2 regions of the Alteromonas sp. DYW1 genome follow, and region 2 is predicted to be linked to the other one. Evidence: predicted binding sites of a transcription regulator. Region 2 holds the regulator's gene; the other holds the start of a gene.
The links. The regulator sigma-54, encoded in region 2, starts transcription at its own class of promoters, with help from an activator protein. The targets are predictions, from matches to a motif close to GTTGGCACGNNNNTNGNNT.
Positions count from the first base shown of each region.

Region 1: AC121Z_RS11865 (flagellar hook-length control protein FliK) is a predicted target of sigma-54. The motif match lies at 2,826-2,844, and genes of this name have one in related genera.

Region 1 is NZ_CM186038.1:2,642,225-2,648,001, reverse strand. It holds gene fliG (flagellar motor switch protein FliG) at 1-178, shown strand, start outside; gene fliH (flagellar assembly protein FliH) at 205-981, shown strand; gene fliI (flagellar protein export ATPase FliI) at 974-2,335, shown strand; gene fliJ (flagellar export protein FliJ) at 2,335-2,772, shown strand; gene AC121Z_RS11865 (flagellar hook-length control protein FliK) at 2,930-4,912, shown strand; gene fliL (flagellar basal body-associated protein FliL) at 4,991-5,506, shown strand; gene fliM (flagellar motor switch protein FliM) at 5,519-5,777, shown strand, end outside.
Region 2 is NZ_CM186038.1:713,241-719,017, reverse strand. It holds gene AC121Z_RS03300 (sensor histidine kinase) at 1-1,414, opposite strand, end outside; gene AC121Z_RS03295 (HPr family phosphocarrier protein) at 1,576-1,851, opposite strand; gene rapZ (RNase adapter RapZ) at 1,860-2,705, opposite strand; gene ptsN (PTS IIA-like nitrogen regulatory protein PtsN) at 2,743-3,186, opposite strand; gene hpf (ribosome hibernation promoting factor) at 3,231-3,518, opposite strand; gene AC121Z_RS03275 (RNA polymerase factor sigma-54) at 3,546-5,027, opposite strand; gene lptB (LPS export ABC transporter ATP-binding protein) at 5,099-5,777, opposite strand, start outside.

The DNA.
Region 1 (5,777 bases), 1.9 Mb from region 2:
TACTAAGAATATGTCCAAGCGGGCAGCCGAAATGTTATTGGATGATCTTGAAGCCCTTGGACCGGTGCGGATCAGCGAAGTTGAAACAGCGCAAAAAGAAATCTTGTCTGTGGCACGCCGGCTTGCTGATGCAGGTGAAATTATGCTTGGTGGTGGCGGTGGCGATGAGTTCCTGTAGTTGTGAACTCAAGGTAGGTTTGAATTATGGGTAATACACCCTTTAATCCTGATACTGACGAAGATATTCGTTCCTGGGAACTGCCTTTTGTTGAAGCAGAAGAGCATGTGGATGAGAGTAAAACTAACGCGTTCAATCGTCGCTCGGATTGGAAATATGAGCCGCCAGAGCCGGAAGAAGAAGTCTTACCCCCCACGGCTGAGGAAATTGAGGCGATTAGAGCCGCTGCTTATCAAGAAGGCTTCGATGAAGGCAAGCAGGCAGGGTTTCAGGAAGGACATGCTGAAGGCCTAGAGAAAGGTCATGCAGAGGGTTTGGCTCAAGGAGTTGAAGAAGGCACCGCCCAGGGATTGACTGAGGGGCAAGCGCAAATCGACAACTTATCCGAGCAATGGCAAGCCTTGATTGAAGAATTGCACACGCCCGTGTTAACTACCCATAAAGAAACCCAAAAGCAACTGGTAACATTAGCGGTTGCGTTAGCCAAAGCGGTAATTCGCCGTGAAGTAGTCACGCAGCCAGAAATTATTTTGACCGCCCTAAATGAAGCGATAAAAACCTTACCTATTAATGACCGTATTATTCATATTCGTTTACATCCAGACGATTTGGCTATCGTAAAAGAGACGTTTGACGAAGACACTATTAAAGACCATCAGTGGCAACTTATCGCGACCCCAGAAATGGCGCGTGGCGGTTGTGATATCAGTACTGAGAGTAATGCTGTGGACCATTCCATAGAGCGTCGCAGTAAAGCCGTACTTGAAACCTTTCTATTACAACAGGGATTAGGTGATGTCTGACGCTTTATTGCAGGATCCGATCGCGCCATTTAGCGAACACCTCAATAAACTGGCGAAACAAATTCCCCAGTCCGCCCCTTTGTGTGCCGGTAAGCTGGTTCGAGGGATTGGACTTACCCTCGAAGCTGTCGGTTGTCAATTGCCGGTGGGCAGTCAATGTTTGGTACAAACCATTGACGGACAACTTGAAGCGGAAGTCGTTGGGTTTGGCGAACATATTACCTACTTAATGCCGACTGAAGCGGTTAAAGGTATTGTGCCAGGCTCACGGGTTGAACCGCTGTCTCGAGAGCCTGGATTACCTGTCGGGTTGGGGCTGCTGGGGCGCGTTGTTGATGCAAACGCCCAGCCTCTTGACGGTTTGGGCGCGATTGAGGCGCAGACACGAGTATCCACCAATAAACCACCGATCAATCCACTCACTCGTCGCCAAATCGAACAGCCATTGGATGTTGGGGTTAGAGCGATAAACAGTATGATCACTGTTGGTACCGGCCAGCGTATGGGACTGTTTGCCGGCAGTGGGGTGGGTAAGAGTGTTTTACTAGGGATGATGACACGGGGCACAAGTGCCGATGTTGTAGTCGTCGGCTTGGTTGGAGAACGTGGCCGAGAAGTGAAAGAATTTATCCACGACATTCTGACTGAAGAAGAGCGGCAGCGAGCTGTTATCGTTGCGGCACCGGCGGATACTTCACCCTTAATGCGCTTAAAAGGCTGCGAAACTGCTGTCACTATTGCTGAGTATTTTCGCGATCAAGGCTTAAATGTGCTGTTACTGATCGACTCCTTAACCCGCTATGCGATGGCGCAGCGTGAAATTGCGCTCGCAGTCGGTGAACCGCCCGCGACAAAAGGTTATCCACCCTCTGTGTTTGCTCGTTTGCCCGCATTAGTCGAACGTGCAGGCAATGGCGGTGAGGGGCAGGGCTCTATTACGGCATTTTACACGGTGCTAACAGAGGGGGATGATTTACAGGATCCGATTGCTGATGCAGCCAGGGCGATCCTCGATGGCCATATTGTGTTATCACGCGACCTGGCTGATAGTGGGCACTACCCCGCGATAGATGTACCTGCATCGGTTAGTCGAGTCATGCCTCAAGTGGTTAGTGAAGAGCACCTAGAGTCGATGCGACGGATCCGCCAAGTCTATTCCCTGTATCAGCAAAATCGTGATTTGATTGCCATCGGTGCTTATTCAAAAGGCGCTGATCCACGCATTGATTTGGCGATTCAAGCTGAACCAGCAATTAATGCTTTCTTTCAACAGGGGATGCAGCAAGTGATCCCGTACGATGAATGCATGCAGGCGATGCAAGCATTAGTATCAGGGTTAAAGGTTAGCGTCTAATGTCGCAACATCAATTACAGAAAGTGGCTGATTGGGAACAGCAGAAAGAAGACCGCTGTGCCGGTGCGTTTCATCAGGCGCAACAATATTTGCACCAGCAACAGCAACGCTTGAACAGTATTGAACAATATCGCCAGGAATACATTCAGTCGATTACTGCCAACGGTAAAGGCGGCCTCGGCGCGCGCACCTATACTCAGCATTTGGCGTTCGTGGCACAATTGGATCAAGCTTGCCAACAGCAAAATACAGTAATTAGCCAAGCCATACTCGTGGTGGATCAACGTAAACGCGAATGGTTAGCACAACAGCGCAAGCGCAAAGCAATTGAATTCGTGATTGAACAAAAACGCTTGGCCAAAGCAAAACGGATTGAGCGCTTTGAGCAGCAGCAAGCTGATGAGTATGCGTTACAACGATTCATCCGCAGGGCATGAGCAATGTGCATTACAGCCTCTGTCTATTCCCCTCTGCAAGACTCTCAACGCAGATTGGAACACTACTTGCAAAGTTCACAGGTAACTGTAAATGCTATCGCCGTTAAAAATCATAACCTATTGAAAAATATGATTTTTGCAAGTTGAGGAAATCAGAATGATGCAACAAATTGCCCCTCTGCAAACAGATATTGCCGCTAAATCTGACGTCAGTTTTGATGTTGATAAGCAGTGGTTAGGCAGCGCGTTCGAGAACAATCGCGAACAGCAGAAATTTGGCAACATGCTAAGTCAAGAGCGGGCATCGCAAGAGCGCGTTAAGCCAGTTGCTTCGCAATCAGAGCAGGCAGCTCAGCCGGAGCGGGCATCTCAGCCAGAGCCAGAGCGCGCGGAGCCGCGAGCGTCTAATTCGAGCTCTAATGCTTCTTCCGCTAATGACAAAACTGCTCACTCAGCAGCGGATGACAAACGAACTGACGATACCAAACGTGAGGAATTTGCTAATCAGGCGGAACAAAAGAAAACCAGTGAAGCATCACCGCCCGTTGCAGATCATGACAAAACGGGTAAAGACACGACTACAGAGGTTGTTGTTGAAAATCACTCTGACGATGCAGCAACCGCTGCTGTAAAGACTGGACAAGGAGCAGAAGATTCAATTAACTGGGTTGATTGGGTCGAGCAAGTCAAAGCCCTCAATAAAAATAATGCTGATGGTGACATTCAGTGGGATGGAGAAATTGCCGAAATGCAGGCCAAGTTTGACAGTGATCTGCGTTTTGAAATTACTACCACGGAAGCCGGAGAGATGATGCTTACCGTGATATTTCCTGAAGACGTAACGGAAAATAGCGAGCTAAACATTGCCCTTGATAGCATTACTAATGATTTAATGAACTTGTTGCAGGCCGAAAGCGACAAGCAAAAAAACATCCAAAATGATTTATTCGTATTGCCACAAGAAGCATTGAATAATGTAGTGGTAGGCGGTTCTGAGCTGGATAATCAAGCGTCACCAAATTCTGAGCAAACGTTGCAACAGCAGTTGCTTGCAATATTGCTAGGTGCCGGAGCTAGTGACAAGGCTTCTGAACAGGATATGGCTGCCAGTGCTGAGCAAGCTGATGTTAAAGCCGAGCCTGAAGCGGAGCTTATTGACGGCATAACATCAGAGCTACTTCCAGAGGTTGAGGTCGAGGGTGGAAGCATCGCTGCGACGGAAGATAATACCGTCACCTTGCCGACATCGGCTGCTTCTGTGACCGTCGTTACAAACCCTACTGAACTTTTGCGCGATTTAGCCGAACTGCCAGATGAGCAACAATTGAAAGCAATTGAAGCACTGACTGATACGCTACTGCGCCAATCTCCAACTCCGGTAACTCCACAGCAACAGCAATCGTTTGTAGCCGCGCTTCAGGGCTTGTTGGATGAATACAAACAGCAACTTAATCAAGGTCGCGAGCCAGGTCTTAGTGTGAAAGCATTACTCACAGAAGCCCTTGCTGAGGCGGGGTTAAATAATCAAGAACAATTGCAGGTTGCAGCGAATAGAGTCGCCGAACAGGTCATCCAAACACTGACTGTTGTCGATGCGGCGAAACGTGCACGCGGAGTGGCTGAGGATATGTTAGCGCAAGTGCAGCGCACAGATGCCCCGAAAATGGATGCTGTTGCGCAATTAGAGGCGCAGCGTTCTTCTTCGACTCAAGCCATATTAGACAAGCCGGTTAATATCAATAAAGCTGAAGGGCAGACCCAATTTGCAGAAAAAATCCGCTGGATAGTTAATGCGCGCTCTTCTTTTGCTGAGATCCGCCTCGACCCACCTGAGCTAGGCTCGGTTAAAGTTCGCGTCAATATGAACGGTGAAGCGGCACAAGTGAATTTTGTCGTGCAATCACCACAAGCCAGAGATGCGTTAGATCAAGCTATCCCGCGTTTGAAAGACATGCTCAATCAGCAAGGGATAGAGCTAGGGCAGTCATTTGTGCAACAAGACAACCAACAGCAACAGGGTGAGCAGCAAGGTGAGTTTAGCCGGGGGCAAGGTGATGATGCAATGGAAGAGATTGCTTCTGAAGTTATTGAACAACGCGTGGTTAATGGCAGTGCCGGTGGTATAGATTTTTATGCGTGATACACAATGGCTGACAAACATTGTGATTTTTTCACAAGCTACCCATAATACGCTTACACAAAGCGTGCGAGAGTAGTTATGGCTGAAGAAGAGTTAAAAATCGAAGACGGCGGTAAAAAAGGCAAATTGATCCTCATTATTGTGGTTGCATTGGTTGTGGTTGGTGGTGCAGCTGCCGCTTACTTTATTATGGGAAGTGATGATGCGGACATGGCTGAAGTCGAAGCTGTGCAAACGGGTGGTGGCGGTGGCGCACAGGCGTCAGCGAACACTGGGACTGCGCTATATGTTGCCATGCCAAGGCCATTTGTACTGAATGTCCCTGGCAGTGGACGTGACCGATTAGTCGAGATCAAAGTGCAATTGATGGTGCGTGGCTCTGAGAGTGAAGAAATAGCTAAGTCACATATTCCACTTATCGAAGGTACTTTGCTGCAAGTGTTTAGTAGCAGTAATGCGGATGATTTAGTGACAGAAGCCGGGAAAATAGCCTTGCGTGAGCAGTCAGTTAAAGACGTGCAAGCTAAAATGCAAGAGGTGGCGGGGCAAAATATTGTCGAAGAAGTCCTGTTTACCGGTTTTGTGATGCAATAACAGAGGTGATTTGTGAGCGATTTATTATCTCAAGATGAAATAGATGCATTGCTCCATGGTGTCGATGATGTCGAGGAAGAAGATGTCGGTGAGGGTGAGGTAGACTCATCCGCGCTTGAATATGATTTCTCCTCGCAAGATCGTATCGTGCGTGGACGTATGCCAACGCTTGAGATTGTAAACGAGCGTTTTGCCCGGCACATGCGGGTGAGTCTGTTTAATATGATGCGTCGCTCCGCCGAGGTTTCAATCAACGGCATCCAAATGATCA
Region 2 (5,777 bases):
CAGAAGATTGTAATAATGATTCGACTAAATAATTTTGTGCATCGGGAAACAACGACTGCATATTAACAAATTCGTTCTCTCGACTGCGTTTCCTGAACAAACCTTTATTACTACCAACCCACAAGTCTCCTTGCTGATCTTCTATGATGGCAATCACGAGCCCGATATCCGGGTCAACGACTTGCGGGATATCCGTGCCGCGGTCAAGTCGCAGTAGGCCTTGAGTCGATCCTATCCACACTTGTTGCAACGAATCTTCGAGTAGCGCGTGTACGCGCCCAATATCAGCGGTGCCTCCCTGTGCATCCTGATAAGCAGTGAAACCGGTGATAGAGTCACCGATAAAGCTAACTTTAATTAATCCTGATGGGCGCGATGCTATCCACAGCACACCATTAGTATCATACACAATGTCTCTAATATCATCATGCGGAAGTATCGCTAACCGCTGCCCGTTGACTAACGGAATAAAATCTTGCGCTGCCGTGTCATATAGGTACAAACCGGATAACGTGCCGATCCATAATTGGTCTTGAGCTCCCTCGATCAATGCAGTTATGCGCACATCGGTGATATTTTCGGCATTAAACCCGCTAATGGTAATACAACTATCTCGGGTACTTGCCATCTTACAAATACCATTTTCGGTACCTACCCACATATCTCCAGCGGATGTTACCAACAAGCGTCGAATACGCTGTTGAAACAGTAGGCTGTCCTGTGCAACCAAATTATTTAAGGGAATAACGCTGAAACTATCTGTTTGAATGCGGTCTAACCCAGCGCCAGTAGCAATCCATATGGATCCATCCGAGTCTTGAGTAATATGCCATACACGATTGTGACTGAGGCTACGAGAGTCGCTGTCACTGTGCATAAAGGTTTGAATGCGGTTTGTCTCTTGTAGGAAAACTGACACGCCACCGCCATTGGTACCGACCCACACATTGCCTGACGAATCTTCAAAGAAGGTTTGGACTAAATTGCTATTAAGTCTGAAGGCCTCAGATGCTTGGTCAGATAAATGCAATTGCAGGCGTAACTGCTGATCATAAACAAACACCCCTTGGCCCCAAGTACCGACCCACAGACGCTGCTGACTATCAATAAATATATTACTGTTATTACGCGAAGCGACCTCTGTTCCTTGAGGGTTCGCCGCTGAAAAATTATCAAAAACTCGCCCATTAAATCGGGCAAGCCCGTTCGGAGTGCCTAGCCAAAGATAACCTTGTTGGTCGCGGGCAATACTGAACACAGTGCTGTCAGGCAGCCCGGATTTAACCGAATAACGATCCACATCGAAGAAAAACTGCTTCGCTGCAGCGGTCAAGCTGAGCGAACAAGCTAGAATACAAAAGCTAAGTAGAAAAAAACGCCGGAACAATGCAACGAGCTTAAAAGTGGCAAACATTAAATGAACGACTACGCCCCCAAAGTTTTGTATGACCTAACCTAAAACTGCGCATGGTCAAATCCATTGGAGCGCCGAACCTCATAGGAACAAGAATAGTTCAAGATCAACAAAAGTAGCAAAGTTAGGAGGGTAAATTAATCAGTAATTACCGCGAGTTACTACTCATCTTCATTAAACTTACCATCAATAAGTTGCTTAACTGCAGCAAATGCTTGATCGGCATCGCTCCCCTCACAAATAATATTGACGGATTCCCCTTGGTGACTTTCCAACATCATTAAACCAAGTACGCTACTTGCATCCGCACTTTTGTCATCCTTATTAAGCGTGATAGTTGCGTCGAACTGATTCGCAAGGGTCACCAATTGAGTCGCCGCGCGGGCATGCAAACCTAACTTGTTGACGATGGTTACAGTCTCTTCAATACGCGCCATAAATCCCTCTACCGATTCAGCTCACGATGGCGGATCTGCACATCAGGATGAATATCTTGAAAGGTCCGCGCTAAGCATTCAGTTACGTACACCGAACGATGTTGACCACCAGTACAACCAATCGCAACTGTCACATAGCTACGATTATTGCGCTCTAAATGCGGTAACCACGTCGAAATAAGGTTCTGGATCTGCCAAACAAATTTGGTGACAATCGGCTGCGAACCTAAAAACTGTTCAACCGGTGAATCTAAGCCCGTTAGGTGTTTAAGATCGGGCTCCCAATGGGGGTTAGGTAAAAACCGGGCATCGAAAACGTAATCGGCATCTTTGGGAATACCATATTTGAAGCCAAAACTCTCGAAGACCAAAACCAAACGAGAACTCTTTTTTCCCAACACTCGCTCACGGATCAATTCAGCTAGCTGATGGACGGATAGTTTGTCAGTGTCCAGATAGAGATCAGCGCGTTCAGCAATTGGAGCAAGTAACTGTTTTTCGGCAATGATGGCGTCTGAGAGTGAACGATTTTCCTTTGACAGTGGATGTAAACGTCGGGTTTCACTGAAGCGTTTAACTAGCTCATCATCGCTGGCGTCTAAATAGATGACGTTCATGTCCCATGCGTCAGGGAGATAATTAAGAATTTCTACAAGTTCATTGGGATCTTTTGGCAAGTTGCGAACATCAATGCTTACCGCGACAAGGTCATACTCATCGACCACGGCATGTGTCAGGGTGGGGAGTAGATTGACGGGTATATTATCAACACAATAGTAACCTAAATCTTCCAGTGCACGTAGCGCAATTGATTTCCCTGAGCCACTGCGACCGCTGACAATAATAAGTTTCATGTGAACGTATCAATTCCCTTAGATTAATGTGTACAGATTAGGCCAAAGCTTGCAGGATTTCATCACTTGTTTGCGCTTTGCGGATTAATTTAACCCGATCTTTGTCTGCTAACTTCCCAGCAACGCTCGCCAACGTTTGCAAATGGCCGTCAGCTTGATCTTCTGGCACCAGAATAGCAAAGAAAATATCGACGGGTTTATCGTCGATAGCGTCAAAATCGATTGCAGGCTCACTGGTTACTACGATTGCCATAACGTTACTCAAGCCCAACAAGCGACCATGTGGGATAGCAATACCATTGCCGATTCCAGTGCTTCCCATGCGTTCACGTTGCATGAGAGCAGCGAGAACTTTATCTTGGTCAATATCGGGATTATTGTCCGCAGCGAGTTGGCTAATGATTTCTAGAATTCGTTTTTTGCTATTACACTGAACCGCACATTGCGTGCGGTTCGTGCTTAATATTGTTTGTAGGTTCATGGTTTATTAAAAAACTCCAAATCTCCAAGATGGAGAGGACCGCTTTAATGCTTTTTCAGCTTTTCCTTATGCCGGATAACCTGACGATCAAGCTTATCTATCATGCTATCAATCGCTGCATACATATCAGTATCTTCCGATGATGCAAATATCTCCGCACCACTCAGATGCACAGTTGCTTCAGCCTTTTGATTTAACTTTTCCACATTTAATATCACGTGCACGTTGGAAATATGGTCAAAATGTCGTTCCAACTTTGAAAATTTGGTGTCGACGTAATTGCGGAGCGAATCGGTAATATCAACGTGGTGACCAGTTAAGTTAATTTGCATATATCGTCTTCCTTCTTGTTCGAGCTATTAGAGTAAACTCTTACGTTGATTGGACGGGGGAATCGCGAGCGATTCACGGTATTTTGCTATTGTCCGACGGGCCACTTGTATACCTTGGTCCGCCAACAATTGAGCAATCTTGCTATCACTCAGTGGCTTGCTCGGTTTTTCGGCTGCCACCAGCTTCTTAATTAATGCACGTATCGCCGTAGAGGAGCATTCGCCACCCCCGTCAGTCGCAACGTGACTAGAAAAAAAGTATTTCAGTTCAAAAATGCCGCGCGGGGTGTGCATATATTTTTGCGTTGTTACCCGTGAAATGGTTGACTCATGCATATCTACCATTTCAGCCACGTCATTTAACACCATGGGTTTCATCATTTCTGGCCCATGCTCAAAAAAGCCAATTTGCTGCTGCACGATACAGTTAGCCACCTTTAATAATGTTTCATTGCGGCTTTCTAAACTCTTTATGAACCACTTAGCTTCTTGCATATGCGAACGAATAAATTGCGAATCGCTGCTGTTGCGCGCGTTGCGACTCATGGCAGCATATTGCTGGTTTATACTTAGTTTAGGCAAACTGTCTGGATTTAGCTCGACATTCCAGCGACCATTTTTCTTACTGACTGATACATCCGGAATAACGTATTCTGGCTCCTTCGTAATCAGCGCACTGCCTGGACGCGGATTAAGCGTTTGCAATAAGCGTAGTGCCTCTCTTAGCTCTTCTTCCTTTAGTCTGCTTTTGCGCATCAAAGTTCGATAGTCTTTACTGCTTAACAGATCAGAAAATTCGATGAGAATTTGCTTGGCTTCTGCTACCCAAGGAGTGTCAGGCGCAAACTGGTTAAGTTGGACTAACAAGCATTCCTGCGGTGTGCGAGAGCCAGAGCCGATAGGATCAAACATTTGAATGCGTTTCAGCACACACAAGACTTCATCTTCTTCAACCTGCTCGTCCGTTACGTCATCATTCACACTGGCGAGAATATCTTCAACTGTGCAGGTTAAATAACCTGATTCGTCAATCGAATCGATGATTGCAATGGCGATGGCGCGATCGACTTCGCTAAAAGGAGTCAAGTCCATCTGCCACAGCAAATGGTCCTGTATATTGTCGGTGGTTTCCCCCTGAAAAACCTGGTCATCATCACTACTTGAAGACATTGGTGCTGGTGCCGATGAAGCACTGTAGTATTCATCCCAAGTACTATCGATGGGCAACTCATCCGGCAAATCGGCCTTTTCAAGCGCATCACCACTTTCAAGTGAATCATCACTGGAATTCGCCGTTGGCTCTTCCTTTTCCTTACTATTGGTCTGCAGATCACTGTTGCTGTCTGGCTCGTGAACCTCTTCTAACTCGAGTAATGGATTAGAATCAAGCGCCTCTTGGATTTCGGTTTGTAAGTCGAGCGTCGATAACTGCAGCAGTTTGATTGCTTGCTGCAACTGCGGCGTCATCGTAAGTTGTTGACTGAATTTAAGCTGTAACGAGGGCTTCATTTATTGCTCTTTACTTCCCACACCATGTGTTGACGAACTCTGCTTTGCACAAATTATTATCGTTAGGTTAACTATAGCCTGAATTGCTCGCCGAGGTATACATCTCTCACTTTTTGATTTGCTAAAACCTCGTCTGCCGTACCTGCAGCGATTAACTCTCCATGACTAACAATGTACGCTTTCTCACAAACATCAAGGGTTTCACGGACGTTATGGTCAGTTATCAAAACACCGATACCGCGCTCGCACAGGTGCTGAATAATTTTTTTAATGTCGTTGACCGAGATAGGATCAACTCCAGCAAACGGTTCATCAAGCAAGATAAATTGTGGGTTGGCGGCCAGAGCTCTGGCAATTTCAACTCGGCGTCTCTCCCCCCCCGACAAGCTCATTCCAAGACTGTTGCGAATATGATTAATATTAAATTCGTCGAGCAATGCATCTGCCTCTTGCTCCCGCTGAATAGTGGTTAATTCTTTGCGAGTCTGCAAAATAGCCATGATATTTTCGAGCACCGTTAATTTACGGAAAATCGATGCTTCTTGCGGTAAATAGCCGATACCTTGACGCGCCCGCTCATGCATGGGCAACAAAGTGAGTTCAGATTGGTCAATATAAATCCGCCCATGATCCAATGGCACTAGCCCCACAATCATATAAAACGTGGTTGTTTTACCGGCACCGTTAGGCCCCAGCAGGCCGACGATTTGACCGCTATCAACGCTGAGACTAACGTCTCTAACAACTTGT